3 regions of the Acidocella aluminiidurans genome follow, and region 1 is predicted to be linked to each of the others. Evidence: predicted binding sites of a transcription regulator. Region 1 holds the regulator's gene; each other region holds the start of a gene.
The links. The regulator LexA, encoded in region 1, represses DNA repair genes until DNA is damaged. The targets are predictions, from matches to a motif close to TGTTCTANNTANGTTC.

Region 1 (10,126 bases):
TTCCAGCGCGGTCAGCTTCTGATCGGTGAGTTCTTCGCCGGCCTCACCAAAGATCTCGCCCGTATTCGGGTCATAGATGTCCTCGGCCAGGAAGCGGCCAACCAGATCGGCGCGCGCCACCAGCACGTTCTTGGTCTTCTCGGCGATCTTGCGGACGGTACGCGCGGTCAGCTTGTCCTCGACCTTGGCGACAACCTCGCCGGTCTGCGCGTCCACCAGATCTTCGATCAGCTTCAGGTTCCGGAATGCGTCCGCTTCGAATGGACGAGACCACTGGCCCTTCTGCTTCGAGAACACGACCTTGCCATAGAAGAAATTCAGGATCTCCTCAGCGTCCATGCCCTTGATTTCGCCGATCTCGACGCTCTCGCCCTTGGCGGCGCGGGCCTCGATCAGCTGCTCGGTGGCGGCGGAGGGCAGCGCGTAGAGCAGCGTGGTGGCCGGCAGCTTGCGCTTGCGGTCGATGCGCACATAAATCAGATCCTTGGCGTCGAACTCGAAATCGAGCCAGGAACCGCGATACGGGATCACCCGGGCGGTGAACAAATATTTGCCCGAGGAATGGGTCTTGCCGCGGTCATGATCGAAGAACACGCCCGGCGAGCGGTGCATCTGGGAGACGATCACGCGCTCGGTTCCGTTCACCACGAAGGTGCCGTTGTCCGTCATCAGCGGCATGTCGCCCATGTAAACAGGCTGCTCCTTGATGTCGCGAATGGAACGCGCGCCGGTATCCTCGTCAAGATCCCACACGATCAGGCGCAGGATCACCTTCAGCGGGGCAGCATAGGTCATGCCGCGCTGGATGCACTCCTCGACATCATATTTCGGCTCTTCGAGCTCGTAATGCACGAACTCCAGGCGGCCGCGGCCGGCGAAATCATCGATCGGGAAGACCGACTTGAAGACTTCCTGCAGGCCGGAATTGGTCCGCGCATCGGCCTTCACATTCATCTGCAGGAACGAATCATAGCTCGCACGCTGCACGTCGATGAGGTTTGGCATCGGCGCGACTTCAGGGATACGGCTGAAGCTCTTGCGAATGCGCTTGCGGCTGGTGAAAGACCCTTTGCCAAAACCATTGATCGCGTTCATCGCATCACCCTCGGTCAGATTGATCGTCTAAAAAAGCGTAGTCTTAAGAAACAGGTGGCAGGCGGCGCCCCAAAGGTCACCGCCTGCCCTTTTACCCTATGCACGCAACGGCATAATCACACCGTCGCGGGAAGAGGAATTACTTGACTTCGACAGTCGCGCCCTGCTCTTCCAGCGTCTTCTTGATGGCCGCAGCCTCGTCCTTGGAGACATTCTCCTTGACGGTCTTCGGCGCACCCTCGACCAGATCCTTGGCTTCCTTGAGGCCCAGGCCGGTGATGGTGCGAATTTCCTTGATCACGTTGATCTTCTTGTCGCCGCCATTGGCGAGGATCACGGTGAACTCGGTCTGCTCTTCGCCAGCCGGGGCAGCAGCGCCGCCACCAGCAGCCGGGGCAGCGGCAACAGCCACCGGAGCGGCAGCGGAAACGCCCCACTTCTCTTCGAGCAGCTTGGAGAGCTCAGCGGCCTCCAGGACGGTCAGCTTCGACAGCTCTTCAACGAGCGCGTTCAGGTCAGCCATTAGAATAATCCTTCGATAAGATAGGCTTTGTTTGGTTCAATGCAAGGCCGCACCGCGCGGCCCCGCGAAAAAGCGACAAGCGGGCGAAAACCTTAGGCCGCCTCGCTCTTCTGGGAATCGGCATACGCCGCGAAGACCCGCGCAAGTTGTCCGGCCGGAGCCTGCAGAACGCCGGCCACCTTGGTCGCCGGGGCTTGGATAAGCCCCAGGAGCTTGGCACGCAGGCTGTCCAGGGACGGCAGCTCGGAGAGCGCCTTGACACCATCGACATTCAGAACCTGATTGCCGAGGGCGCCGCCCAACAGAACAAACTTGTCATTGGTCTTGGCGAAGTCGACGGCAACCTTGGCCGCGGCAACAGGGTCAGCAGACCATGCCAGCGCGGTCGGCCCCTTCAGCAGGGGCGCGATACCGTCGAACCGGGTTCCTTCAAGAGCAAGAAGGGCCAGACGATTTTTCGCAACCTTGAAGCTCACCCCCGCCTCACGCATCTTGCGGCGCAGATTGGTCACATCAGCCACCGTCATCCCGTCATTCCGGGTGACGACAACCATGGACGTATCCGCGAACACCGCAGACAGTTCAGCGACGAATTCACGCTTCTCTATGCGATCCACATCCGTCTCCAACTTGACGGGCAGCTTGGCGTTGCCGCCTCACCACCCAGGTTACCCAAGCAACCGGGACCATCCCGGTCACTTTCGCCTGTCCTATGTCAGAACCACCAAAGCCCCGCCGAAGCGAAACATCTGGCACCTCTCTACCGTTTGCGGGGAACCCCCATTAAATCCGAGGATACATACGGTCTTGGACAGGTCGGGAGCCTCGCGGCCCCTGCCCGCTCCGGCCTAGCGGCCGAAGCGTATTCTCAAAAAACCTTAGGCGACGGTGGACACGTCCACGCGCACACCGGGGCCCATCGTCGAGGACAGCGCCACCTTCTGCAGATAGGTACCCTTGGCGCCGGTCGGCTTCGCCTTTTGCACGGCGTCGATCAACGCCTTGGCGTTCTCAACCAGCTTTTCCGCCTCGAAGCTCGCCTTGCCGATACCGGCATGGATGATACCAGCCTTCTCAGCACGGAACTCGACCTGACCGGACTTGGCGGCGGTGATCGCGCCCTTCACATCCATGGTCACGGTGCCCAGCTTCGGGTTCGGCATCAGGCCACGCGGGCCGAGGATTTTACCGAGCTTACCCACAACGCCCATCATGTCCGGGGTCGCGATGCAGCGGTCGAACTGAATGTCGCCAGCCTGGACCTTCTCGGCCAGATCGTCAGCACCCACCACGTCGGCGCCAGCGGCCAGCGCCTCTTCGGCCTTCGGGCCGCGGGCGAACACGCCCACGCGCAGAGTCTTGCCGGTGCCGTTCGGCAGCGAGATCAAGCCACGGACCATCTGGTCGGCGTGACGCGGATCAATGCCCAAGTTCAGCGAGATCTCAATGGTCTCGTCGAACTTCGCGGTGGCATTCTTTTTCGCCAGCGACACCGCATCGGTCAGGGCGTACAGCTTGTTGCGCTCAACCGTCTCGCGGGCAGCGTTCAGACGCTTATCTTTGGCCATCGTTTAGCCCTCCACCACGGTCAGGCCCATGGAGCGAGCGGAGCCCGCCAGCATGCGCACAGCGCCGTCAACATCGTTCGCGTTCATGTCCTTCATCTTGGTCGCGGCGATCTCGCGCAGCTGCGCGGTCGTCACCTTGCCCACGGCCGCGCCCTTGCCGGGGGTCGTGGTGCCCTTGTCGATGCCCGCCGCCTTCTTCAGGAAGTAGGTGTTGGGCGGAGTCTTCATGATGAAGGAGAAGGTGCGGTCAGCGAAGGCGGTGATCACCACCGGAACCGGCATGCCGGGCTCCATCTGCTGCGTCGCCGCATTGAATTCCTTGACGAACTGCATGATATTCAGACCACGCTGGCCGAGCGCGGGACCCACCGGCGGCGACGGGTTCGCCTTGCCTGCAGGGATCTGCAGCTTGATATAGCCGACAACTTTCTTAGCCATTTCTGGCTCCTTTCATCCTATGGCTTGCGCCATTGGACCGCGGTTCAAGCAGCCGGACACACCTATCCAAGCCTCCCACGTTCCGAGGGGCGGAGCCTTAACGCAACCGCATCGCACTGTCTAGCACCCGCTCGCGTTTTCCCGATAATATAAGCCATGCAAAAAAAAGCGGCCCTTCTGGTCATCGACCTGCAAAATGATTTCTGTCCCGGCGGCGCGCTTGCCGTCCCTGGAGGCAATGAGATTGCGCCTTTGATCAACAGCCTGGCGCGGCACTTCGACGAAGTTGTGCTCACCCAGGACTGGCATCCGGCGGACCACACCTCCTTCGCCGCCAACCACCCAGGGAAGGCCGCATTTGATACAATTCAGTTGCCTTATGGCCAACAAATCCTATGGCCCACCCATTGCGTCATGGGGACGTCGGGCGCCGCGCTCGTGCCTGGGCTCGACATCCCGCATGCGGGTCTGATCCTTCGAAAGGGCAGCCATTCTTCAATCGACAGCTATTCGGGCTTTCTGGAAGCGGATCGCGCCACACCCACCGGCCTTGCCGGCTACCTGCGGGAGCGGAGCATCACACACTTATATATATGTGGCTTGGCCTTCGATTTCTGCGTGCGTTGGACGGCCGAGGACGCAGCCCAGGCAGGCTTCGAGGTTTGCGTTGTTGAGGATGCGTGCCGGGCGATAGATTTACAAGGCTCGAGCGCGAAGGCCCGCGCGGCCATGCAAACGGCAGGCGTCAAGCTGGCCAAGAGCCAAGACATCTTGCAGCCACACTAATCGCCCCTCAAAACGTAAAAAACCCCGCAGAAGCGGGGTTTTTCACGGAAATTCGCCGGTTAGTCGACGATGATTGCGGAAACTTCCGGCCCTTTGGAGCCTTGCACCACACTCATCTTAACCGCCTGGCCCTCTTGCAGCGGCGAAAGGCCGGCTGCCTCAAGCGCTGTGGCATGGACAAACACGTCCTTACCGCCAGCTTCCGGGCTGATGAAGCCGAAGCCCTTGGTGGCATTGTACCATTTCACAATACCAGCCATCTCAACAGCGGGACCGGAGGCCTGCTGACGGGGTGGACGCGGCGCGCGGGGACGGTCAAAGCCGCCACCACCGAAGCCGCCCGGGGCACGCGGCGGCGGGGCCTCACCCTCGGTCACGGAAATAACCTGATTGACCTGACGGCCCTTCTGCCCCTGCCCCACACGGATCTGCAGCACAGAACCAGGGGTAACGGACTGGAAACCGGCACTCTGAAGCGAGTTGGCATGAAGAAACACGTCGCCGGACCCATCTGCCATCTCGACGAAACCAAACCCCTTTTCAGCATTATACCACTTCACAGTGGCCTTTGCTTCAGGGGCAGATGATTGCGCCCCAAACCCCGAGAAAGACGGCGGGAATGAAGGAGCGTTACCATAAAAATTATCGTCGTCGAAACCACGGCGGCGGCTCTGCCGCTGGCGGTCATTCTTCGGGGGTCGCACTATAAAAACTGTCCTCTAAAAGACTTTCGGGGCACCGGGCTCTAGCCAAGCAACAGCAGCATAGGCCACGCTGTGGCGGCCTTCAATCCCGAAATGCTGCTCCATCGCAAGCAATTCAGCTAAAATAGCTGCCATTTTTACGATTCTCGACCCAAGTGCGCATGAATATGCGCCGCTGCACGGCTGCACGGCTAATCCACCGCTTGTTGCCTGGCGCCCTAGCCCCTATGAGCCGCTCATGCCCTTCCCCGACACCAATCCCAGCCTCGCAAAAGCTCTCGCTCAGCGCGGCTATGCCGACCCTACCTCCGTACAAAGCGCAGTCCTCACGCCGGAAGCTGACGGGCGGGACTTGCTTGTATCCGCTCAAACTGGCTCCGGGAAGACCGTCGCATTCGGCCTTGCTTTAGCGGGTGGTATCCTCGGCGAGGCCGCGTCGATGCCAGCCACGCATGCGCCTCTGGTGCTTGTAATCGCCCCCACCCGTGAGCTTGCGCTGCAGGTTCACGCCGAATTGACCTGGCTTTACGAATTCACTGGCGCGCGGATCCTGTCCTGCGTCGGCGGCATGGACGCACGACGCGAGGCGCGCCTCTTGGCCGGCGGATGCCATTTCGTGGTTGGCACGCCCGGCCGCCTGAAAGACCATATCGAACGCGGCAATCTGCGCCTCGACGAGCTGGAAGCCGTCGTGCTCGACGAGGCCGACGAAATGCTCGATCTCGGGTTCCGGGAAGAACTCGAATTCATTCTCAGCACGGCGCCGGCCTCTCGCCGCACCTTGCTGTTTTCAGCCACAATCGCGCGCGACATCGCCGCACTTGCCCGAACCTATCAGCAAAATGCGCTGCGTATCGACACCGTCGCCGCCAACCAGCCTCATGCCGATATCGAATACCGGGCCGTCCGCGTTGCCGGCCACGAACTCGAAGCGGCCCTCGTCAATATACTAAGAGCGCAGGATAGCCGGGCGCTGGTTTTCTGCGCCACCCGGGATACTGTGCGCACGCTTCACGCCAACCTCGTCGCACGGGGTTTCACTGCGGCCGCCTTGTCGGGAGAACTATCCCAGGCTGAGCGTAACGCCGCCTTGTCAGCGCTGCGTGACGGGCGCGCACAGGTCTGTATCGCAACCGATGTCGCCGCGCGTGGGTTGGATTTGCCGGATCTCGACCTGGTCATTCACGCGGACCTTCCCACCAATAAGGCAACGTTCCTGCATCGTTCCGGCCGTACCGGGCGCGCAGGGCGCAAGGGGGTTTCCGTCCTGCTCGTCCCGCCTGCGCGGCGGCGCCGGGCGGAATTGCTCTTGCGGGAGGCAAATGCCCAGGCTGTCTGGGTTGACCCGCCGACGCCGGAGGACATCCGTGCAAAGGATGAGATACGCCTCCTGAACAATCCGCAGCTGCAAGAAACACCCGGCGAAATCGAGCTTGAGCTCGGCCAGAAGCTTCTGGCCCGGAGTTCACCGGAAATCATCGCTGCGGCTTTCGTGAAACTGGCCCAGGCCCATCTGCCACGCGCGGCGAACGTTACGATCCTGCCGCCCGAAGCCCAGCGCCCCGCCCGCGCGCCGCATACCGGCAAGGCATCCCATGGCCCGGTGAGCGAGGGCACTTGGTTTCGCGTGGCCCTTGGCCGCAAACAAAATGCCGATCCGCGCTGGCTGGTGCCGCTGATCTGCAAGGCGGGGGGCGTCAGTAAACAAGAGATCGGTGCCATTCGCATTTTTGAGCGCGAGACCAAGTTCGAAATTGCGGCCCATGCCGCGAGCGCCTTTGCCAATGCGGCGAACGCCCAGACCGAGGCGCGGATCGAGCCCGCCGCCCCGCCGAGCAGCCCCTCACGCGCTCGCACGCAGTTTTCCGAACGCGGCGATTTCAAGACGAAAGCGGCTCCGAAGCCATATGCGCCAAAACCTGGCGGCAAGCTCAGCGAGCAACAGCGCCGGCGGCAGAATAAAGCGTCTCGCCATTGATTGCAGCTGATCCGGCCTCGAAAGGGATCGGATCAGCCAATCAGGCTCTGCGGCACACGCTTAATATTGCCGCATCAGCGCGATCAGGCGACCTTGAACACGGACACGTTCAGCCGGGAAAATTCTCGTTTCATACCGGATATTGGCTGGCTCCAGCGCAATGGACTGCCCTTTCCGGCGCAGACGCTTCAGCGTCACCTCGTGATCATCGACCAACGCGACGATAATCTGCCCGTTTTCAGCCGTATCGCCGCGCCGGATGATCACTGTATCACCGTCCAGAATTCCCGCTTCGATCATCGAATCGCCTTCGACGGTCAATGCGAAATGCTCCCCGGCGCCAAGCATGGAGAGCGGGATTTCGATCGTCTCTTCATTATCGCGCAAGGCTTCGATCGGCAGGCCTGCGGCGATTTTACCGTAAAGCGGCAGAGAAATCGCGGAAGGTTCAAAACTCTCCAGCTCATCTTGCTGCGACAGCCCGCGAGTTCCAAAATGTCCTTGAATCACGTTGGGCGCAAAACCATGCGCCTGCGCCTTGCTCGGCGTTATATCCTGCGGCAGCCGCACCACTTCCAGGGCTCTCGCCCTGTGCTTGTGGCGGCGCAGGAACCCACGTTCTTCCAGGGCGGAAATCAACCGATGGATTCCGGATTTTGAACGGAGATCCAAAGCCTCCTTCATTTCCTCGAAGCTGGGGCTGCATCCGGTCTCGCGCAGATGCCGGTCGATGAATAACAGCAATTCATGCTGTTTCGGCGTCAGCATTGAACATCTCCGAATTTTAAAGCTTCTGGAACAAAGCAACAACAAGGTGATGTTCTAGTTTAGTTCTCGTTTTCGCGTCAAGCGTTACGAATGATCCAAGCGCAGGATCTCCACGTAATGATCCAGCTGGGCGGCCGGTGAAAACGGCACACGGCGGATCAGCGCGTTGGACCGCGCCAAGGCACGCAGCATTCCTGAATCCTGTACCGGCAGCGGTGTTACCCGCATTTCGCCGTCCGCGGTCTTAGCGATCACCGCCCGAACATAGTCTTCCCGCATATCATTGGCCCGCATCGGCGCCGCCAATCGCATGCTTTCAAAGCGCGGCGGTTCAGCGGGCAAACCACACAGCGCCTCGATGGCGGCGCGTAAAAACAACACCGCGCAGACATAAGCGGACACGGGGTTGCCGGGCAGCCCCAACACAGGCAACTCACCGAGTCTGCCAAATATCAGGGGCTTGCCGGGGCGCATCGCGATTTTCCAGAAATCCAGCGCAAAACCGTGCTGGGACAGCCCTTGCCTAACCAGATCATAGGCACCGACACTCGCCCCACCTGTGGTCAGCAACAGATCGGCTCCTTTGGCAGCTAACGCCGCCTGCGCAACCTCGCCAACAGCATCACGCGCAATCGGCAAAACCAGCGGCTCGCCGCCATGGGCTGCAACGAAGGCGCTCAGCATCAGGGCGTTGGAGTTGGCGATCCCCCCGGCGGGAAGCGGCTCACCCGGCAGGGCAATTTCGTCCCCGGTGCAGAGGATCGCGATGCGCGGGCGCCGGTGAACAGCCAGCCAGGGATGCCCCGCCGCGGCAGCCAGTCCGATATCCCGCACAGACAGCCGCGCCGCCGCCGGCAAGACCTCGTCACCGGCTTGTATATCCTGGCCCTTACGGCGGATGTGGAGCCCAACGCGCACGCTTGCTGCAGGCTCCACCAAATCCGCCGCGACGGAGGCGTTCTCCTGGATCAAAACGGTATCCGCACCGTTGGGGATCGTGCTTCCGGTAAAGATCCGAACCGCCTCCCCCGGTCCAACCTCACCCGCGAACGGGTGCCCAGCCGGCGCTTCACCGGTCAGCCGGAGCGGCTTGCCAAGCTCAGTGTCAGCAGCACGCACTGCATACCCGTCCATGGCCGAAACATCACCAGGCGGCACAGTCAGCCGGGAGATGACCGGGCGCGCCAGCACGCGTTCATAGGCCTGTGCCAGCCCGACCATTTCAACGGCCACGGGCTTTAAATCGGCGACAATCCGGGCGCGCGCCTCCTCGACACTGATCATGGTGCCGAAAAATCTCCGCTCTTGCCGCCAGTCTTTCGCGTCAGCCGAATCGCCTCGATCCGCATCGTCTTATCCGCGGCCTTGACCATGTCATAGATGGTCAAAGCCGCAAGACTGACGGCGGTCAGGGCTTCCATTTCAATGCCGGTGCGTGCCGTTGTCCGGGCCGTGGCGACGATCTCGACCGAATCCTGCTCCAGGATTAGGTCAATGCTGATTGCATCGAGTGGCAGCGGATGGCAGAGCGGGATCAGCTCTCCGGTTTTCTTTGCCGCCATAATCCCGGCGATTCGCGCCGCCGCGAGGACATCGCCTTTTTCAGCCTGATTGTCGCGGATCAAGCTGACGGTCTCGGGCCGCATCACCACCCGCCCCTTGGCCTGCGCCTCGCGAAGCGTCACGGCCTTGGCCGAGACATCCACCATGCGCGCCGAGCCGTCAGCGCCGATATGGGTGAGCTGGCTCAATGGCCTAGAAGCGCGTGCACGGCTGCCTCCAGGTCGTCCTGGCGCATCAGTGATTCTCCGACGAGGAACCCCTGCACACAGACTTTCCGCAGCCTTTCGACATCCTGGTTGGTCTTGATGCCAGACTCGGAGATCATGAATTTATTCGGCGGGCAGAGGCTCGAAAGCTGCTCGGTTGTCGCAATATCCGTCACCATGGTCTTCAGATTGCGGTTATTGATACCGATCAAGGGCGTCTGCAGCAGAAGCGCGCGCTCCATCTCTTCCTCATTATGGACTTCCGCCAGAACATCCATATCCAGAGCCCGGGCGAGCCCTTCCAGATCGCGGGCCTGATCGTCCTCAAGCGCCGCCATGATCAGCAGAATGCAATCCGCCCCCATGACCCGGCTCTCATAGACCTGCCATTCATCCAGCATGAAATCCTTGCGAATGACGGGCAGGGAAACAGCCGCGCGGGCCGCCTCCAGATGCGCGGTCTGGCCTTGGAAGTATTTTTCGTCGGTCAGAACGGA
Region 2 (10,126 bases), 1.6 Mb from region 1:
GCAGCGCGCCGGCATCGAGGAATTCATCCGGCAACGCGATCTGGCGGAAGACCGGATTGATGCCATTGCGCAGCAACAGCCCCGCCACCGCCTCGCCCAGCCCGCCGACAATGCTGTGGTTTTCAGCAACAACCACGATACGGCCGGGCTTGGCGGCCTCTTCCAGAATTTTCGCCTCATCCAGCGGCTTGATCGTCGGCACATGCAGCACCGCCGCCCCCACCCGGTCCTTGGCCAGCAGATCGGCGGCTTCCAGCGCGCGCATGGTCAGGAAGCCCGAAGAGATCACCAGCGCCTCGGCGCCGTCGCGCAGCAAGGCCGCCTTGCCGATCTGGAATTTATAGCCGTACTCGTCCAGCACCAGCGGCACATTGCCGCGCAGCAGACGCATATAGACCGGGCCTTGATGTTCCGCGATCGCCGGCACCGCCTGCTCGATCTCATGCGCGTCGCACGGATCGATGATGGTGAGGTTGGGGCAGCCGCGGAAGATGGCGATGTCCTCCGTCGCCTGATGGCTCGGGCCATAGCCGGTGGTCAGGCCGGGCAGCGCGCAGACGATTTTGACGTTGAGCTTTTCCTCGGCAATGGCGAGGCAGATGAAATCATAGGCGCGGCGCGCGGCGAACACCGCATAGGTGGTGGCGAACGGGATCGCGCCTTCGCGCGCCAGCCCGGCGGCGGTGCTCATCAAGAGCTGCTCGGCCATGCCCATCTGGTAGAAACGCTCCGGATAGGCCTTCGCGAAAATATGCAGATCGGTGTATTTCGCGAGATCGGCGGAGAGGCCGACAATATCCTGGTTTTGTGCGGCCAGGGCGGTGAGCGCATTGCCGAACGGGGCCGGCTTGGTGCGCTGGCCGGGGGCGGCCAGCGAGGCGATCATCGCCGAGGTGGTGAGGCGCTTCTTCGGCGCTTCGGTGGTGCTGCTCATGCGGGCTTCCCCTGATCCAGAATTTCGAGCGCGAGTTGCCATTCATGCGCATCCACCCGCAGGAAATGGTTCATCTCGCGGTCTTCGAGGAATTTCACCCCTTTCGCCATCTTGGTGTCGCAGATGATGATACGCGGTTTCGGTTCGGCAAGATTGCGCGCCGCATCGAAGGCTTTCACCACCGCGTCGATATCGTTGCCATCCACGCGCTCGACATGCCAGCCAAAGGCGGTGAAGCGGTCATGCAGCGGCTCGCGGCTGGACATGGCGGAGGACGGGCCATCGGCCTGCTGGTCGTTCACATCGACGATGGCGATCAGATTATCCAGCTTCCAATGGCTGGCCGCCATCGCCGCCTCCCAGGTCGAGCCTTCATTCAGCTCGCCATCCGAGAACAGATTATAGACGAAGTTTTTGGAATTCTTCCGCTTCAGCCCAAGGCAGAAACCGACCGCGATGCCGAGCCCATGGCCCAGCGAGCCGCCGGTGATCTCCATCCCCGGCGTGTAGGCGGCCATGCCGGACATCGGCAGGCGGCTATCATCGGTGCCGTAGGTTTCCAGCTCATCCTCGGGGATCACCCCGGCCTCGATCAGCGCCGCGTAGAGGGCGATGGCGTAATGGCCGATGGAGAGCAGGAAACGGTCGCGCCCTTCCCAGTCCGGGTCTTCCGGGCGGTAGGTGAGGGCGTGGAAATAGGCCACCGCCAGCACATCGGCGATGCCGAGCGCCTGGGCGATATAGCCCTGGCCCTGCACCTCGCCCATCCGCAGCGCATTGCGCCGGATGCGCCAGGCGCGCGTGGGCAGGGAAACATTGGAGATCTGGTTCAATGGATGAGCATCCCGCCGTTAACGTCGATCACCGCCCCGGTGATGTAGGAAGAGATATCGGAAGCCAGGAACAGGAAGGCCCCGGCCACATCCTTGGCCTCGCCCAGACGGTTGAGCGGGATGCCTTTCAGAATGTCGGTGCGCATCTGATCCGTCAGCTTGCCGCCGGTGATCTCGGTCTGGATCAGGCCGGGGGTGACGCTGTTGACGCGGATGCCATCCGGCCCCAGCTCGCGCGCCATCGCCTTGGCCAGGCCGAGCACACCGGCCTTGGCGGCGGAATAATGCGGGCCGCCGAAAATGCCGCCGCCGCGCTGCGCGGAGACCGAGGACATGCAGGCGATGGAGCCCTGCTGGCGCTCACGCATATGCGGGATGAAGGCCTGGCTGAGATAGAGCACGCCGGTGAGGTTCACATCCATCACCTTCTGCCAATTCTCCCCGCCAATCTCCATCAGCTTCAAGGGCTGGGTGATGCCGGCATTATTGATGAGGATGTCGGCCTGGCCGAACACCTCCAGCACGCGCTTGGCGGCCGCCTGGCAGGCTTGCGCATCCGTCACGTCGCAGGCGACACCCAGATGCGCGCCTTGCGGCACGGCCGGCAGGCTGGCGGCCGCTTCGGCGGCGGCGGCCTCGTTGAGGTCGAGAATCGCGATCCGCGCGCCCTGGCTGGCGAAAAGCCGCGCCGTGGCCAGGCCGATGCCGGCCTTGCTGGCCGCGCCCGAGATGATCGCCGTCTTGCCGCTGAGCAGCATGGTTCCTCCAATTTGGTTTTGTAAGGCTGAAGCTGCGCCGATGCGGGGCCGCCGACAAACGCGAACTTTACATCCATGGATGAATTTGGTTCAACCATACCATGCTCAATAAAATCCCGCTTCCGGCGCTGCGTGCCTTCGAATCCGCCGGGCGGCTGGGCTCTTTCACCGCCGCGGCGGATGAGCTGGGCTTCACCCCCAGCGCGGTGAGCCACGCTATCCGCAATCTCGAAGCGGCGCTGGGGGTGAAGCTGTTCATCCGCCGCACCCGGGCGGTGGAGCTGAGCATGGAGGGGGCGGCGCTGATGCGCGCGGTGGAGCGCGGCTTCGAGGAGCTGCGCCGGGGGCTGGAGACGGTCTCGCGCCGTACCCCGGCCTCGCTGCGGCTGCATTGCGCGCCGAGCTTCGCCGCGCAGTTCCTGGCGCCGCGCCTGCCGCATTTCCTCAACGCGCATCCTGGCATCGAGGTGCGGCTGGCCGCCGGCACCGATTATACCCGCTTCACCGCCGATGAGTTCGACGCCGACATCACCTACGGCCCGGTGACGCTGCCGGGGGTGGAGATGATCCCGCTCGGGCCGGAGACGGTGACGCCGCTTTGCGCCCCGCATCTCGCCGGGCGGATCACCAGCATCGCGGATCTCGCGGAGCAGACGCTGATCCAGAGCGACAATAAGCAGGTGCGCTGGCCGGACTGGTTCGCCGGCAACGGCCTGCCCGCCCCGCCGCTGCGCGGCTTGCGCTTCGACCGCAGCTTCCTGGCGATCGCGGCGGCGGTGGAAGGGCATGGTGTGGCGCTGGAATCGACCTTGCTGGCGGGCAAGGAGCTGGCCACCGGCAAGCTGGTGGCGCCTTTGGCCGGATGTTCGCGCAGCATCACCTATGTCGGGCATCATTTCGTCTATCCGACGCGACGCAAAAGCGCGCCGATGATCAGGATTTTTCTGAACTGGCTGAATTCGGCGCTGGCGGAGGTTGAGACAGGCTGAAAATTTGAACCTGAATTTATAAAAGTTTTTGGTGCAGCTTTTTTCAAAAAGCTGCGAAAAACATTTCGGGGTGATGACGACGGCGTTGCCTATGCCCCAGCGTTTTCGCCGCTTTTTTGAAAAAAAGCGGCACCAAAAAACTTTTGCAAATTTAAGCGTGGATTTGCGCCAGACGCTTCACCGCCCGCAAATCCTGCAGGAATGCCGCCTGCGCATCAGGAAAACGCAGCAGATAAGAGGGGTGGGTGGTGACAAAAGCCGGCCAGTCGCCCAGTTGCGCCGGGCCGCGCGTCTGGGTGACGGAAACAGGCTTGCCGCCCACCGCCAGTGCCGCGCTCGCCCCCAGCGCCACCACCAGACGCGGCCGCACCAGTTCCAGCTCCTTCAGCAGCCACCAGCGATAATGCTTGATCTCGCCGGTGGTCGGCGATTGATGCAGGCGCCTTTTGCCACGTTGCTCGAACTTGAAATGCTTGACCGCGTTGGTGATGTAGCAATCGGCCCGGTTGATCCCGGCCTGCGCCAGCATCGCATCCAGAAGCTGCCCGGCCGGGCCGACGAAACAGCGCCCCTGCGCATCCTCCTCATCCCCCGGCTGCTCGCCGATGAAGGCGATGGCGGGGTCCAGCATCCCCTCGCCCAGCACCGCCCGCGTGCCGCCGGCCACGAAAGGCGGCGAGGCCATGATGATCTGGTTTAATGCCGATAAACTCGTCGGATTTTGCGCCGCCATCGCCGCCACCGCTTTTTGCGGGTCGCGCTTGGCGCTCATCGCCGCCTCGCGGGCGATCATCTCCTCCACCCGCGCCGGAGCTTGCGCCACCAGATCGGGGATCAGCCGCGCCTCGGGCAGATTGCGCCAATATTTGCGGGGCATCTCTTTCTGCATCATCGCGGTGTTCAGCCGCGCCGGGTTGAAGGTGCTTTGGTAATAATCCAGCCAGCCGGACTCGACCGCGTCCGTTTCCGGCACATCGCCGCGCTGACCTGGCGGGCCGATCTCCAGCCGCGTGCCGTCCCAGCGCAGCGTCCCCTCTGGGGTGAGGATGGACCAGACCAGGCTGCGGAAGCGATTGACGAAAAACCCTGAAGTTGCCTCCAGAATATAATGATCCGGCTCGAACCAGGCGAGGAAGCGCTCGCCCTGCTCATCCTCGATCCGGCGGAAGCGCACAAAAGCGTGCATCTTGTGCAGATCCCGCCGCACGGCTTTGGCCAGCATCTCCAGCCGGTGGGTCAGCTTGTCATGGCGCATTTCCAGCAGATGCGGCTCGCCATGGCGCAGCCGCCAGATCATCTCATAGAGCAGCGCATGGCGGGCCGGGTCGCGATGGCAGATCACCAGCCCGATCAGCGCCGCCGCCGCGCGGGGCAGGCTAAAGGCCGGGCCGTCCACGGGCGGCGCGTCACCGAACAGGCTGGCGCCCGTCTCCCAGAACACCTCGCGCGGCTTCACGCCCCGCGCCACCAGCCCGCGCACCGCGGCGCGAAAGCCGGGCAGATCCGCCCCTGGCGCCAGGGCGATGCGCGTCTGCATCAGAACAGGCTCGGCTGTACCGCGAGGCGCTGGCGCAGATCCAGCCGGTCGGTCTGCGCCGGGCGGTGATCCTCGGTGATCAGGAAGGGCAGCATGCGTTTCAGCCCGGAGGTGAGCCGCGCCACATCCGCCAGACGCAGCCGTGAGACGCGCCGCGCCGCGATGATCTTCTCCACCGCCCGCGCGCCCAGCCCCGGCACCCGCAGCAGCATCTCGCGCGGCGCCTTGTTCACATCCACCGGGAACTGGCCGCGATTTTTCAGCGCCCAGGCGAGCTTGGGGTCGATCTCCAGATCCAGCATCCCGCCCTCGCCGCCGGCGGCGATCTCGGTGGCGGTGAAGCCGTAATAGCGCAGCAGCCAATCCGCCTGGTAGAGCCGGTTCTCGCGTTGCAAGGGCGGCGGCTTTGCCGGCAGCGCGGCGCTGACCGCCTGGTGCGGGCTGTAGGCGGAATAATAGATCCGCCGCAGCTTGAAATCGCCGTACAGCGCGGCACTTTTCGCCAGCACCGCCGCATCGTCCGTGGTGTCCGCGCCGACGATGATCTGCGTGGATTGGCCGGAGGGGGAGAAGCGCCGCCGCTCCGCCTTGGCCTCGACGATGCGCTGCCGCATCTGCCCCATCGCGGCGCTGATCGCCGGGGCCTGCTTTTCCGGGGCGAGCCGCGCCAGGCTGGTTTCGTTGGGGAGTTCCAGATTGATCGAAAGCCGGTCCGCCCACAGCCCGGCCTGCTCGATCAGCCAGGGATTGGCCTCCGGGATCGCTTTCAGATGGATATAGCCGGCGAAGCCGTGATCCTGGCGCAGCGATTTCGCCACCAGCATCATCTGCTCCATCGTATAATCCGGCGAGCGGATGATGCCCGAGGAGAGAAACAGCCCCTCGATATAGTTGCGCTTATAGAAGGCCAAGGTGAGATCCACCACTTCCCGCACCGCGAAACGGGCGCGCGGCACGTTGGAGGAGCGGCGATTGATGCAATAGGCGCAATCGAACAGGCAGTAATTGGTCAGCAGGATTTTCAGCAGCGAGACGCAGCGCCCATCCGGCGTGTAGGAATGGCAGATGCCGGCCCCGGTGGTGGAGCCCAGCCCGCTTTTCCCCGCCGCGCGTTTCGGCGCCCCGGAGGAAGCGCAGGAGGCATCGTATTTCGCCGCATCGGCCAGAATCCGGAGTTTCGCGGTCAGGACTGGATCGAGAGAGGCTGTCATGGCGTCGTTCACGTTATGTTCTTAAGACGCCATTCGTCAAGTTCCGAATGAACCGGGACGCGGCGAGAGCCTCGCCTCATCCCAAACGCTCCGCGCCTGTCGCGCGGCGATTTGCCCGCCTCGCCCGATGGCGCTAACCACGCGTCATCCTCCGGGGGCTGACCACCCGGCGGCGGCGCGAGGAGCGGGCATTTGAGTTTCTACTGGGCCTGGATTGCCTTCCATTGGGTTTTCATCACGGTGACGCTGATCCTGTGCGTCGTCGCCTCGATGCCGACGCGCGCCTGGATGCGCCTTGGCGCCTGGGTGAAAGGCCGGCTGACCCAGCGCACCCAGTCCCGGCTGGACGCCGCCCTCGCCGCCGCGCCGCAGCCTTTCACCGCGCAGACCAGCTTTTTCGCCCGTGGCGGCGGGCTGGCGCTGGATGGCGGGCGGGGGTTGGTGTTTCTGGCCATGCCGGAGGGCAAGGTGCTGCGCAGCCTGGTGGTGCCGGCGGCGCGCGTGCAAGGCGGCACGGTGCGTACGCTGGTGGAGAACGGGTTTCAGCAGATCGTGCTGGAGCTGCAGGTGGCCGGCGAGGGCGTCTGGCGCCTGCCCTGCGCGGATATGACCCTGGCCAACGACATGCAAGCCGCCCTGGCCGGCTTTACCATGGCGGCGAAGCGCAGCGACCAGCCGGGCTGAGCCCATTGCGCCGCGTCGATCCGCGCGCATCTTGCGGCTTAAAGTCGTATGGTCTATAGGATGACCATATATCAAACGGGTTGCCGCCCCGCATCATGTTGGACGGCGCTCATACCATTATCGGGATGATGGGGGTATGTCCGCGCCGATGAATATTCTCTCCACCGACAATCCGCTGCCGCTCTACGCTCAACTCTCCGAATTATTGCGCCAGCGCATTCTGCGCGGCATCTTCAAGCCCGGCGACAGGCTGCCCTCGGCCGAGGAGCTGGCGAAGGAATTTTCCCTGGCCCGGGTGACGGTGCGCCAGGCGATCGAGCTGCTGCAGCGCGAAGGGCTGGTGGTGGCACGGCAAGGGCGCGGCACCTTCGTGCAGCGCAACCCGGCCGCCGAGACCAGGCTGAAAGTGCAGACCACGCTGCGCGACCTCGTCACCATGCTGAAGGGCGACGAGATCCAGCTGCTCAACATCTCCGAGGGCCAGGCGGCGCCGAACCTGACCGAGACGGACGGCAAGCCGGCCGCCAATTATGTGCATATGATGCGGGTGCATCTGCGCGAGGGCACGCCGTACTGCGTGATTTCCATCCATCTCGACGAGGCGATTTTCCGCCGCGCCCCGGAGCGGTTTCGCAGCGAGCTGATGATCCCGCTGCTCGCCGCCATGCCGGATATCGAGATCGCCCGCGCCCACCAGACCCTGACCATCGGCAGCGCCGATCCGGAGGCCGCCGCCTTGCTGAAATTGCGGGTGAATGCGCCGGTCGCGCATGTCCGCCGGGTTTTCGCGGCGCCGGATGGCACGGTGATCTATCTGGGCGAGGTGATCTATCGCGGCGATCTCGTGCAGCTGGAGATGGATCTGGTCTCGTGAGCGCAACGCCCCGCATCGCCGCGCTGCGGGCCTTCGTCTATCGCTGCCCGATCGAAACGCCGGTGACCACCTCCTTCGGGGTGATGTTTGACCGGCCGATGGTGGTCGTGGAGGTGGAGGATGAGGAGGGCGCCATCGGCTGGGGTGAGATCTGGTGCAATTTCCCCGCCATCGGCGCCGAGTATCGGGCGCGGATGGTGGAGCGGGTGCTGGCGCCGCTGGCGGTCGGCCAGGAGAGCGTGCCGGAGGCCGTCTTCGCGCATCTGAGCGCGCGGACCGCGGTGCTGGCGATCCAGTCCGGCGAGCCGGGGCCGATTGCCCAGGCCATCGCCGGGGTGGATATCGCGCTGTGGGATCTGCGGGCGCGGCGTGCCGGGCAGCCGCTCTGGCGGCTGCTGGGCGGCGGCGATCCGCGCCTTCCGGTCTATGCCAGCGGCATCAATCCGGACCAGGCGGTGGAGACGGCGCTGGCGCAGCGCCAGGCGGGCTTTACCGCCTTCAAGCTGAAGGTCGGGTTCGGCCAGGCGCGGGATCTGCGCAATCTGCGGGATCTGCGCGCCGCGCTGGGCGAGAGCGCGAAGCTGATGGTGGATGCCAACCAGGGCTGGAGCCTGGAGGAGGCGGCGCGGATGCTGCCGCATCTGGCCGGCTTCGGGCTGGGCTGGGTGGAGGAGCCGCTGCGCGCCGACCGGCCCTGGGCGGAGTGGCTGCGCCTGGCCGGGCTGGCCGGCATCCCCCTGGCGGCGGGGGAGAATCTGCTCGGGCAGGAGAGCTTCGCGGCCGCCCTCGCCTGCCGCGCCTTGCGGGTCATGCAGCCGGACATCGCCAAATGGGGCGGGTTTTCCGGTTGCCTGCCGGTGGCGCGCGCGGTGCTGGCGGCGGGGCTGATCTATTGCCCGCATTGGCTGGGCGGCGGGCTGGGGCTGCTGGCCTCGGCGCATCTGCTGGCGGCGGTGGGGGGTGAGGGAATGCTGGAGATCGATTCCAACTCGAATCCGTTGCGCGAGATGAGCTGCGGCCCGCTGGGGCGGATCACCGAGGGCCACGCCAGGCTGAGCGAGGCGCCGGGGCTGGGGATTGTCCCGGACCTGGCGGCGCTGGGCGCGTATCGGGTGGCGCACTGATTTATAAAGGTTTTTGGTGCCGCCTTTTCAAAAGAAACGGTCAGGACCAAAGCCGGACGCCCCCTGAAGGGGACGATCCGGCCTTGGTCACGAAGGGGCGTTTTTGTAAAAACGCCCCTTCAACCCCCAAAAACTTTTGCGACTTTTCAGATCGGGCGTTTCAGAGCTTCAGCACCACCCGGCCCTCGATGCCGCCCTGCTCCATCCGCTCGAAGATCTGGTTGATATTTTCCAGACTGTCCCAGGAGAAATGCGCCGCCACCTTGCCCTCGCCGGCGAACGCCAGCGCCTCTTCCAGATCCTGCCTGGTACCGACGATGGAGCCGCGCACGGTGATGCGTTTGAGCACCGTCTCGAAGATCGGCAGGCTGAAGCGCCCCGGCGGCAGCCCCACCAGCGCCATGGTGCCGTGGGCGCGCAACAGCCCGTAAGCCTGCTCGAACGCCACGGGCGAGACCGCGGTGACCAGCGCCCCGTGAACGCCGCCGCTGTTCCGCGTGAAGCTGGCCAGCGCCTGCGCATCGCGCGCATCCAGCGTCACATCCGCGCCGAGCTGCCGGGCCAGGGCCAGCTTGTCCGGATGGATATCCACCGCCGCCACATGCATGCCCATCGCCTTGGCATATTGCACGGCCATGTGGCCGAGCCCGCCGACGCCCGAGATCAGCACCCATTCGCCGGGCTTCACCTCGGTTTCCTTCAGCCCCTTATAGGTGGTCACCCCGGCGCAGAGCACCGGGGCCGCCGGGCCATCCTCCAGCCCGGCCGGAATCCGGCCGACATAATTCGGGTCCGCCAACGCGTATTCGGCGAAACTGCCATTCACCGAATAGCCGGAATTTTGCTGGTCGGCGCACAACGTCTCCCAGCCGGTGCGGCAATGCGGGCAATAGCCGCAGGCGCTGTGCAGCCAGGGAATGCCGACGCGATCGCCTTCCTTCACCCGCTTCACCCCGCGCCCGACCGCCGCCACCAGCCCCACCCCCTCATGGCCGGGGATGAAAGGCGGGCTCGGGCGCACCGGCCAGTCGCCCCGAGCGGCGTGCAGATCCGTATGGCACACCCCGGTTGCGGTCAGGCGCACCAGAATCTGCCCCTCCGCCGGGGTCGGCACCGGCCAGTCCTCGATCGTCAACGGTTTTGTGAAGTCCCGCACAATGGCGGCTTTCATCGTCTTCGCCA
Region 3 (10,126 bases), 1.3 Mb from region 1:
CATGGCTGTGCCAGCCTGTCACCGCCCCTGGCTCGAAATCCCAGCGTGTGATGCGCAGCTGCGCATCGTCCTGTTGCACGGTTGAGGTGGCGGGAAGGGTGCAGGCGAAGGCCATGGAAACCTCTCAGGCTAGGGGTATGCCAGCTGTAACACGCCCCAAGCGCTTGAAAAGGCGCGGATGCGGCGAAAAGCGTCATAATCCACGCGCAAGCGGGGTTGCCAAATGCCCCGCTCTGGCTCAAAAGCCGGGCGAACAGCGCGGCCTGACCCAGGCGGCGCCGTACTTGTTTGACATTTTATCCGCCCGTGGAGGCATCGATGGCTGAGACAGACCTGAGTAAGATCCGGAATATCGGGATCACCGCGCATATCGACGCGGGCAAGACCACCACCACGGAGCGCATCCTTTACTACACCGGCGTGTCCCACAAGATCGGTGAAGTGCATGATGGCAACACCACCACCGACTATATGGCCCAGGAGCGTGAGCGCGGCATCACCATCACCTCCGCCGCCGTGACCTGCGAGTGGAAAGACCACGCGATCAACATCATCGACACGCCCGGCCATATCGATTTCAACATCGAAGTGAACCGCTCGCTGCGCGTGCTCGACGGCGCCATCTTCATCATCGAGGGCGTGGCCGGCGTGCAGCCGCAGTCCGAGACCAACTGGCGCCTGGCCGACCGTTACAACGTGCCGCGCCTGATCTTCATCAACAAGCTGGACCGTACCGGCGCCGATTTCTATCGCGCCTTCGACACGCTGAAGGAGAAGCTGGACATCGTGGCGCTGCCGCTGCAGCTGCCCATCGGCATCGAGGAAAACTTCCTCGGCGTGGTCGATCTGGTCGAGATGAAGGCGATCATCTGGGAAGGCGGCGAGCTCGGCGCGAAGTTCCATGATGAGGAAATCCCGGCCGACATGCTGGAGAAGGCCAAGGAGGCCCGCCAGCTCCTGCTCGACACCGCGCTGGCGGTCGACGATGCCGGCATGGAAGAATATTTCGAGAAGGGCGACGTTTCCGTCGAGACCCTGAAGCGCGCGATCAAGACCGGCACCATCTCCGGCGCGTTCCGCCCGGTCATGTGCGGCACCGCCTTCAAGAACAAGGGCGTGCAGCCGCTGCTGGACGGCGTGCTGGATTACCTGCCGTCCCCCGTGGACGTGCCGGGCATCAAGGTTGCCCCGGAAGAGGGCCAGGAAGAAGATCCCAACGCGCGCCGCATCAAGGCCGACCCGAACGCCCCGTTCGCCGGCCTGGCCTTCAAGATCATCAACGACAAATACGGCTCGCTCACCTTCGTGCGCGTCTATGCCGGCACGCTGAAGAGCGGCGACTCGGTGCAGAACACCACCAAGGGCCACAAGGAGCGTATCGGGCGCATGTACAAGATGCATGCCGATAAGCGCCAGGAAATCACCGAGGTTTCCGCCGGTGACATCGCCGCCTTCGTGGGCCTGAAGGATACCGGCACCGGCGATACGCTGGCCGCCTCCGAGGACCCGGTGGTGCTGGAGCGCATGGCGTTCCCGGTGCCGGTGATCGACATCTCCGTCGAGCCGAAGACCAAGGAAGGCATCGAGAAGATGACCATCGGCCTGCAGAAGCTGGCGGCGGAAGATCCGTCCCTGCGTCTGAAGACCGACCAGGAAACCGGCCAGACCATCCTCTCGGGCATGGGCGAGCTGCATCTGGAAATCATCGTCGACCGTCTGAAGCGCGAATATGGCGTGGACGCGAATATCGGCGCGCCGCAGGTGGCCTTCCGCGAGACCATCACCAAGGAGCACACCGAAACCTACACCCACAAGAAGCAGTCCGGTGGGTCGGGTCAGTACGCTGAAGTGAAGATCACCTTCACCCCGCGCGAGCGTAACGAAGGCATCGAGTTCGAGAACAAGATCGTCGGCGGCGCGGTGCCGAAGGAATATATCCCGGCCGTGGAAAAGGGCATCAAGAACCAGGCCGATACCGGCGTTCTGGCCGGCTTCCCGACCGTCGACTTCTCCTTCGCGCTGGTTGACGGCAAGTACCATGACGTCGACTCGAGCGCCCTGGCGTTCGAAATCGCCGCCAAGGCCTGCTTCCGTGAAGGCATGAAGAAGGCCGGCCCGGTCATCCTCGAGCCGATCATGGACGTGGAAGTCACCACCCCGAACGATCACGTCGGCGACGTGGTGGGCGATCTCAACCGTCGCCGCGGCATGATCCAGAACCAGGAAGCTTCCGGTTCCACCGTGATCGTGCGCGCGCACGTGCCGCTGAAGGAAATGTTCGGCTACATCTCGAACCTGCGTTCGATGACCAAGGGCCGCGCCTCCTTCACCATGCAGTTCCACCACTATGATCCGGTGCCGCGCAACGTGGCCGACGAGATCATGGCCAAGAGCGCGTAAGCGCGGAACGCTTTAGCGAGAGCGCTTAAAGCCTTTCACCCAGACCAGAAAACGGCGCCTTCGGGCGCCGTTTTTTTTGGGCGATGCGGTTTGACAAGCCGACTCCCGACACGGCAGAGACAGGCCATGCAAGAATGCCGGACGGCGCAGACCAGCACGCAACCCGCATGGCGCCCCCGCGCCGGCTTCATCATCCTCATGCTGCTGGGCTTCACGCTCGTGGTGCTGGTGCGGATGCCGCAGATCCTGGCGCAAGGCGGGCGCTTCTGGGCCGAAGAGGGCGTGGTCTATTTCGCCAATAGCTGGAACTGGCCCTGGTATCAGGCCTGGTTCGCCATCCATACCGGCTATATCAATTTCATCGCGGGGTTCGGCACCTGGCTCGGGTTGCAACTGGGCGGGCTCGACCATGCGCCGCTGGTGACGGTGCTGCTGGCGCTGCTGGTGCAGGCGCTGGCCCCGTTCATCATCCTCACCCACGACTTTCCCTGGCGGCGCAGCCGGCTGGCCTGCATGGCGGCGGTGCTGCTCTGCGCGTTGCCGCCCGGCACCGCCGAGGTCTGGCTCAACACCATCACCAGCCAGTTCCATCTCGGCCTGGCGGCGGCGTTGATCCTCGCCGCCCCGCCCCAAACCAAGCGTCTGTTCGTGCTCGACGCGCTGGTGCTCGCCGTCGGCGTGCTCTCCGGCCCCGCCACCAGCTTCCTGCTGCCTTTGTTCCTGCTGCGCGGCATGCTCACCCGCAGCCGGGTGATGCTGCTGTTCAGCCTGATCCTGCTGCTCGGATTCGGGCTGCAGCTTGGCATCTATCTCACCCATCCGGTGCCGGCGCGCAGCGGGCAGGTCTCGCTGGCGGCATTGCTGGCGGTGATCGCGCTGCACGGTCCGGTCATGGCCTTCACCGGCATGCATGGCGCCGCCGTCATCGGCCGCTGCTTCCTCGCCCTGGGCCAGACCCAGGCGCTGTTCTGGCCGCCGCTGTTGATCCTTGTCCTGTTCTACGCGCTGCTGGGCTGGCTGGTGGCGGGGGCGCGCTTTGGCCGCGCCACGCTGGCGCTGCTGCTGGCGGCGCAGATCATCATCCTGTTCGTCTCGTTCGATAAAGCCCTCTCGCCGGACTTCACCGACAGCATGGGGGCGGGCTGGGGCGGGCGCTATGCCTTCATCCCGCTGGTGTTGACCGGGCTGATCCTGACCGGCGCGGTCTGTGCGACCAGCTGGGCCCGGCGCGCCGTGGCGTTTTTCGCCTTGCTGCTGGTGCTGGCCGTGGGGATTAGCAATGACCGCACCGGCACCGCCAATTTCGCCAACGGCCCGGCCTGGGGCCCGCAGGCCAAGGCCTGGCAGATCCGGCACTGGAACATGTTCAAAATCTGGCCCGGCACCCCCGGCTGGATCGTCGCCCTCGGGCATCGATGACCCCGATGCCCGAGCTCAGCATTGTCATGCCCTGCCTCAATGAGGCGCAGACGCTGCCGCTCTGCATCGCCAAGGCCAAAGCGTTCCTGAGCTCGCACGGCATCGAGGGTGAAATCGTCATCGGCGATAACGGCTCCAGCGACGGCTCGCAGGCGCTGGCGCGGGCTTTGGGCGCCAGGGTGGTGGAGGTGCCGCGGCGCGGCTATGGCGCGGCGCTGCATGGCGCGGTGAGTGCCGCGCGCGGGCGCTATTGCATCATGGGCGATTCCGACGACAGCTACGATTTTTCCAAGCTGGCGCCGTTTCTGCAGGCGCTGCGGGGTGGAGCGGATCTGGTCATGGGCAACCGCTTTGCTGGCGGCATCAGCCCGGGGGCGATGCCTTGGAAGAATCGCTATCTCGGCAACCCGGTTCTCTCCGGGCTGGGGCGCTTCCTCTTCCGCACCCCGATCAAGGATTTCCATTGCGGCCTGCGCGGCTTCAGCCGCGACGCCTTCCTGCGCATGGATCTGCGCACCGTTGGCATGGAGTTCGCCTCCGAGATGGTGATCAAGGCGGCGCTGCTGGGCATGCGCATCGAGGAGGTGCCGACCACGCTGGAGAAGGATGGGCGCGCCCGCCCGCCGCATCTGCGCCCCTGGCGGGATGGCTGGCGGCATCTGCGCTTCATGCTGCTGTTCTCGCCGGCCTGGCTGTTTCTTTATCCCGGGCTCGGGCTGGCGCTGCTGGGGCTGGGGCTGGGCGGGGCGCTGATGACGGGGCCGCTGCGGATCGCCGGGCTGAGGCTGGATCTCGGGGCGCTGCTTTATTGCGTGACGATGGTTGAGCTGGGGGCGCAGGCGGTGATCTTCGCCTGGCTGGCGCGCGCTTATACCATTCAGGAAGGGTTGCTGCCGGCCTCGCTGCGCATGCGCCGTCTGGAGCCGCTGGTGACGCTTGAAAACGGGCTGGTGCTGGGGCTGGGCCTATTGGGGCTCGGGCTAGGGCTGCTCGGCTGGGCGATCGCGATCTGGTCGCAGGCCGGGTTCGGCAATCTCGATGTCGGGCGGATCGCGCGCATCATCATGGGCTCGTCGCTGGCCCTATCGCTGGGCATGGAGGTGCTGCTCTCCAGCTTCCTGCTCTCCACGCTGCGGCTGCATATCAGGGAAACATAAAGGCGGCCCGAAGGCCGCCTTTATGGAGCATCAGCCCGCCAGGGCGGATTTGATCGCCGCCAGCGCCGCGCCCGCCTGGCCGGCACTCGGCGCGCCGGCCTGGGCCACGGCCTTGTTGCCGCCACCGCCCTGGCCACCCGCCGCCGTTGCCGCCGCGCGCACCAGCTCCACCGCGCTCTGCGGCAGATCGTCGGACACCGCGACCACGATGGCGGTCTTCTGCTCGGCGGTGGAGACCAGCGCCACCACGCCCGATCCCAGCCCCTTCAGCAGGTCGGTGGCAATCGGCCGCAGCTCCTTGGCGGCAATGTCGCCGACATTGCGCAGGATCGCCTTCACCCCGCCGATCTCCTCGGCTTCCGAGGCGGTGGCCAGCACCAGCTTCTTCTGCAGCTCCGCCACCTGTCGCTCCAGCCGCTTCTTATCGTCCTGCAGCTGGGCGATGCGCCCCGGCAGTTCGGCTGGCGGTGCCTTGATGCTGGCCGAGGCTTCGGCCAGCAGCTTGGTGTCCGCCTCGATCGCGGCAATCGCCGCTTCCCCGGCCAGCGCCTCGATGCGGCGTATACCGGCCGAAACCGCGCCCTCGGAGACGATGCGGAACAGCCCGATATCGCCGGTGCGCGCCACATGGGTGCCGCCGCACAGCTCGATGGACCAGGCGGATTTCTCATCCGTGGAGCCGCCCATGGAAGAGTCTTTAGTCGGCGCTCCCATGGAGACGACGCGGACCTCATCGCCATATTTCTCGCCGAACAAAGCCATCGCGCCCAGCTTCACCGCCTCATCGGGCGTCATCAGCCGGGTGGTGACTTCGGCGTTCTCGCGGATATGCGCGTTCACCTCGCGCTCCACCTGCGCCAGCTCCTCGGCCGTGATCGGGCGGGGCTGGGAGATGTCGAAGCGCAGCCGGTCCGGCGCGTTCAGCGAGCCCTTCTGGGTCACGTGCGGCCCAAGTGCGCGGCGCAGCGCCTCATGCAGCAGATGGGTGGCGGAATGGTGGGCGCGGATAGCGCTGCGGCGCTCATGATCCACGGTTGCCACCACGGCCTGGCCGACACGGGCCGTGCCGGCCTCGACCACGCCGATATGCACATAGAGCGAACCCAGCTTCTTCTGGGTGTCGGTGATGCGGATGCGCAGATTGTCCGGGCCGGTGATATAGCCGGTATCGCCGACCTGGCCGCCGCTTTCGGCGTAGAACGGGGTCTGGTTGAGCAGGATATAGGCGGTCTGCTCGGGCAGCGCCTCGTCGGTCGGCTGGCCGTCCACCACCAGCCCGACGATGCTGCCTTCGGCGGTCTCGGTGGAGTAGCCCAGGAACTCGGTGCCGCCGAGTTTTTCGTTCAGCTCGAACCAGACGGTCTCGGTGGCGGCATCGCCGGAGCCGGCCCAGGCGGCGCGGGCGCGGGCCTTCTGCTCGGCCATCGCCTCGTTGAAGCCCTCCACATCCACGCTCTTGCCCTCTTCGCGCAACGCGTCCTGGGTCAGATCCAGCGGGAAGCCGTAAGTGTCGTAGAGCTTGAAGGCGACGGCGCCGGGCAGGGCGGCGCCTTGGGCCAGCCCCTCGCTCTCGCTCTTCAGCAGCGAGATGCCGCGGTCCAGCAAAGCGCGGAAACGGTTTTCCTCCAGCTGCAGCGTCTCGGTGATCAGCGCCTCGGCCTGGTTCAGCTCCGGGAAGGCCTGGCCCATCTGGCGGGTCAGCGCCGGCACCAGCCGGTACATCAGAGGCTCCTTGGCGCCCATCATGTGGGCATGGCGCATGGCGCGGCGCATGATCCGGCGCAGCACATAGCCGCGGCCTTCATTGGAGGGCAGCACGCCATCGGCGATCAGGAAGCAGGAGGAGCGCAGATGGTCCGCCACCACGCGATGGCTGATGCGAAACGCTCCGTCCGGGTCCTGGCCGGTCGCCTCGGCGGAGGCCAGGATCAGGGCGCGCAGCGTGTCCGTGTCGTAATTATCGTGCTTGCCTTGCAGGATGGCGGCGAAGCGCTCCAGCCCCATGCCGGTATCGATGGAGGGGCGGGGCAAATCGACGCGGCCATTCGCCCCTTCCTCATACTGCATGAACACGAGGTTCCAGATCTCGATGAACCGGTCGCCATCCTCATCCGGGGAGCCGGGCGGGCCGCCGGGGATGGAGGGGCCGTGATCGTAGAAAATCTCGGAGCAGGGGCCGCAGGGGCCGGTATCGCCCATGCGCCAGAAATTATCGTCAGTGGGGATGCGGATGATGCGTTGATCCGGCAGCCCGGCGATCTTGGACCAGAGCCCCGCCGCCTCGTCATCCGTATGATACACGGTGACCAGCAGCTTATCCTTATCCAGCCCGAAATCCTTGGTCAGCAGCGTCCAGGCATGCAGGATGGCCTGTTCCTTGAAATAATCGCCGAAGGAGAAATTCCCCAGCATCTCAAAGAAGGTGTGGTGGCGGGCGGTATAGCCCACATTATCCAGATCATTATGCTTGCCGCCGGCGCGCACGCATTTCTGCGAGGAGGTGGCGCGGCTATAGGGGCGCTTTTCCTGGCCGGTGAACACGTTCTTGAACGGCACCATGCCTGCGTTGGTAAAGAGCAGGGTGGGATCGTTGCGCGGCACCAGAGGTGCGGAAGGCACGATCTGGTGGCCGTTGCGGCCAAAATAATTGAGGAAGGTGGCGCGGATATCGTTGCTGGTGACCATGTGGGCTGGATTACAAGGCGGACGGGTTTTCGCCAAGCCCGCCCGCCGGCCGGGCGCAAAAAGGGCAAAAGTTTTTGGGGGCGCCCTTTTTTCAAAAAGGGCGCGAAGAGACGAAAGGCCGGACGCCCCCAAAGGGGCGATCCGGCCTTTCGTCACGAAGGGGCGTTTTTGAAAAAACGCCCCTTCAACCCCCAAAAACGTTTAATCCTCAGCGCTGTCCTCGCCGCCATCGGCGGCCATCAGCGCCTCGCCCAGCGTCGAAGACTGATCGCGGATCTTCTTCTCGATGCTTTCGGCCACTTTCGGATTGTCGCGCAGGAACTGCTTGGCATTCTCCCGCCCCTGGCCAATCCGCTGGCTGTCGTACGAGAACCAGGCGCCGGATTTCTCCACCACCCCGGCCTTCACCCCGAGATCCACCAGCTCGCCGGATTTGGAAATCCCCTCGCCGAACATGATGTCGAACTCCACCTGCCGGAAGGGCGGGGCGAGCTTGTTCTTCACCACTTTCACCCGGACATGGTTGCCCGTCACCTCGTCGCGCTCCTTGATCGAGCCGGTGCGGCGGATTTCCATGCGGATGGAGGAATAGAATTTCAGCGCGTTGCCGCCGGTCGTCGTCTCCGGATTGCCGAACATCACGCCGATTTTCAGACGGATCTGGTTCAGGAAGATCAAAGTGGTGTTGGAGCGCGCCACCGAGCCGGTAATCTTGCGCAGCGCCTGGCTCATCAGCCGCGCATGCAGGCCGACATGGCTATCACCCATCTCACCTTCCAACTCCGCGCGCGGCACCAGCGCGGCGACGGAGTCGATCACCAGCACGTCGATCGAGCCGGAGCGCACCAGCGTATCGGCGATTTCCAGACCCTGCTCGCCGGTATCGGGCTGCGAAATCAGCAGATTATCCACATCCACGCCGAGCTTGCGGGCATAGACCGGGTCAAGCGCGTGCTCGGCATCCACAAAGGCGCAGACACCGCCACGCTTTTGCGCCTCGGCCACGGCATGCAGCGCCAGGGTGGTCTTGCCCGAGCTTTCCGGGCCGTAAACCTCGATCACGCGGCCGCGCGGCAGGCCGCCAATGCCCAGCGCCAGATCCAGCCCGAGCGAGCCAGAGGAGATCACCTCGATCGCCTCATTGCCGCCCTTGGCGCCCATGCGCATGATGGAGCCTTTGCCGAAGGCGCGCTCAATCTGCGCCATCGCGGCGTCGAGCGCCTTGTTTTTTTCGAGATCGGGTTTTGCCATCGTCGTCACTGTCGCCATGAAAGGTGCCTCCGGAGCGTCCAACATCGACTCGATTTCTGTCAAACGAGCTTTTTTGCTTGTGGTGGATGCAACCATAGCGTGTTTTCCTGATCTTGCCATAGGGAATCGTTGAATCGCATCCTGGCATGGCGAGAACAAATTAGCAACATATCCGTTAATAATTTGTTCGTATTTTGTTCGATAATTCTGGAGAAAATATTGCAGATACGTAATGTGATTAGAACATATTGGAAACTTCGACTCAGCCGCGTCTTTGATCCATTCCGGGACAGGGTTTGACGGCACAGCGCGTCTCGCCATGCTGAGCCATCCAAAAGCAACAAGGCGAGGAAAAATGAGCCAGACTTATCAAGGTGCGTGTTTTTGCGGGGCGGTGGAGCTGACCGTGAGCGGTGATCCGGAGGCGATGGGCTATTGCCATTGCCGCTCCTGCCGCTCCTGGTCGGGCGGGCCGGTGAATGCGTTTACGCTATGGAAGCCCGAGGCGGTGAAGGTGACCAAGGGCGCGAGCGAGGTGGCCACCTACGCCAAAACCGAGGCCAGTCATCGGCAATATTGCCGCCAATGCGGCGGGCATCTGATGACGGCGCATCCGGGCTTTGGGCTGGTGGATGTGTTCGCGGCCACCTTGCCGACGCTGGAGTTCAAGCCCGGCGTGCATGTGAACTATGCCGAGACGGTGCTGCCGATGAAGGACGGCTTGCCCAAGCTGAAGGATTTTCCCGCCGAACTGGGCGGCAGCGGCGAAACGGCGCCGGAATAAAAGAGCAAAAGTTTTTTGGTGCCGCTTTTTTTCAAAAAAGCGGCGAAGAATTGGGGTGTTTTTGTAAAAACACCCCACACCCCCAAAAACTTTTATAAACTCCCGCCGCGGCGGCCGATGGACGCCCCCAGCCGCAGCCGCAGCGCGTTGAGCTTGATGAAACCCGCCGCATCCTGCTGGTTATACGCCCCGGCATCGTCCTCGAACGTCACCATGCGGGTATTATAGAGCGAATTCGGGCTCTCCCGCCCGGTGACGATCACATTGCCCTTATAGAGCTTCAGCCGCACCGTGCCGGTCACGGAAGCCTGCGACGTATCGATCAGCGCCTGCAGCATCCGGCGCTCCGGCGAGAACCAGAAGCCGTTATAGATCAGCTCCGCATAGCGCGGCATGATGCTGTCCTTCAGGTGCCCGGCCTCACGGTCCA

Region 2: a site for LexA is predicted at 6,268-6,283, ahead of ACZ46S_RS08805 (putative DNA modification/repair radical SAM protein). Genes of this name have one in related genera too.
Region 3: a site for LexA is predicted at 9,097-9,112, ahead of recA (recombinase RecA). Genes of this name have one in related genera too.

Annotation. Positions count from the first base shown of each region.
Region 1 covers NZ_AP031589.1:3,302,272-3,312,397, reverse strand. Annotated here, with positions in the region: gene rpoB (DNA-directed RNA polymerase subunit beta) at 1-1,095, opposite strand, end outside; gene rplL (50S ribosomal protein L7/L12) at 1,235-1,618, opposite strand; gene rplJ (50S ribosomal protein L10) at 1,711-2,235, opposite strand; gene rplA (50S ribosomal protein L1) at 2,497-3,186, opposite strand; gene rplK (50S ribosomal protein L11) at 3,190-3,624, opposite strand; gene pncA (bifunctional nicotinamidase/pyrazinamidase) at 3,781-4,410, shown strand; gene ACZ46S_RS16285 (cold-shock protein) at 4,470-5,114, opposite strand; gene ACZ46S_RS16280 (DEAD/DEAH box helicase) at 5,353-7,092, shown strand; gene lexA (transcriptional repressor LexA) at 7,153-7,860, opposite strand; gene ACZ46S_RS16270 (molybdopterin molybdotransferase MoeA) at 7,945-9,144, opposite strand; gene moaC (cyclic pyranopterin monophosphate synthase MoaC) at 9,141-9,611, opposite strand; gene trpC (indole-3-glycerol phosphate synthase TrpC) at 9,608-10,126, opposite strand, start outside.
Region 2 covers NZ_AP031589.1:1,730,677-1,740,802, forward strand. Annotated here, with positions in the region: gene ACZ46S_RS08780 (transketolase family protein) at 1-934, opposite strand, end outside; gene ACZ46S_RS08785 (transketolase) at 931-1,767, opposite strand; gene ACZ46S_RS08790 (SDR family NAD(P)-dependent oxidoreductase) at 1,764-2,525, opposite strand; gene ACZ46S_RS08795 (LysR substrate-binding domain-containing protein) at 2,627-3,514, shown strand; gene ACZ46S_RS08800 (UdgX family uracil-DNA binding protein) at 3,666-5,051, opposite strand; gene ACZ46S_RS08805 (putative DNA modification/repair radical SAM protein) at 5,051-6,262, opposite strand; gene ACZ46S_RS08810 (hypothetical protein) at 6,455-6,946, shown strand; gene ACZ46S_RS08815 (GntR family transcriptional regulator) at 7,083-7,820, shown strand; gene ACZ46S_RS08820 (mandelate racemase/muconate lactonizing enzyme family protein) at 7,817-8,944, shown strand; gene adhP (alcohol dehydrogenase AdhP) at 9,105-10,126, opposite strand, start outside.
Region 3 covers NZ_AP031589.1:950,340-960,465, reverse strand. Annotated here, with positions in the region: gene ACZ46S_RS04915 (cupin domain-containing protein) at 1-115, opposite strand, end outside; gene fusA (elongation factor G) at 319-2,400, shown strand; gene ACZ46S_RS04905 (hypothetical protein) at 2,527-3,819, shown strand; gene ACZ46S_RS04900 (glycosyltransferase family 2 protein) at 3,816-4,976, shown strand; gene alaS (alanine--tRNA ligase) at 5,007-7,661, opposite strand; gene recA (recombinase RecA) at 7,863-8,912, opposite strand; gene ACZ46S_RS04885 (GFA family protein) at 9,268-9,696, shown strand; gene ACZ46S_RS04880 (argininosuccinate synthase) at 9,789-10,126, opposite strand, start outside.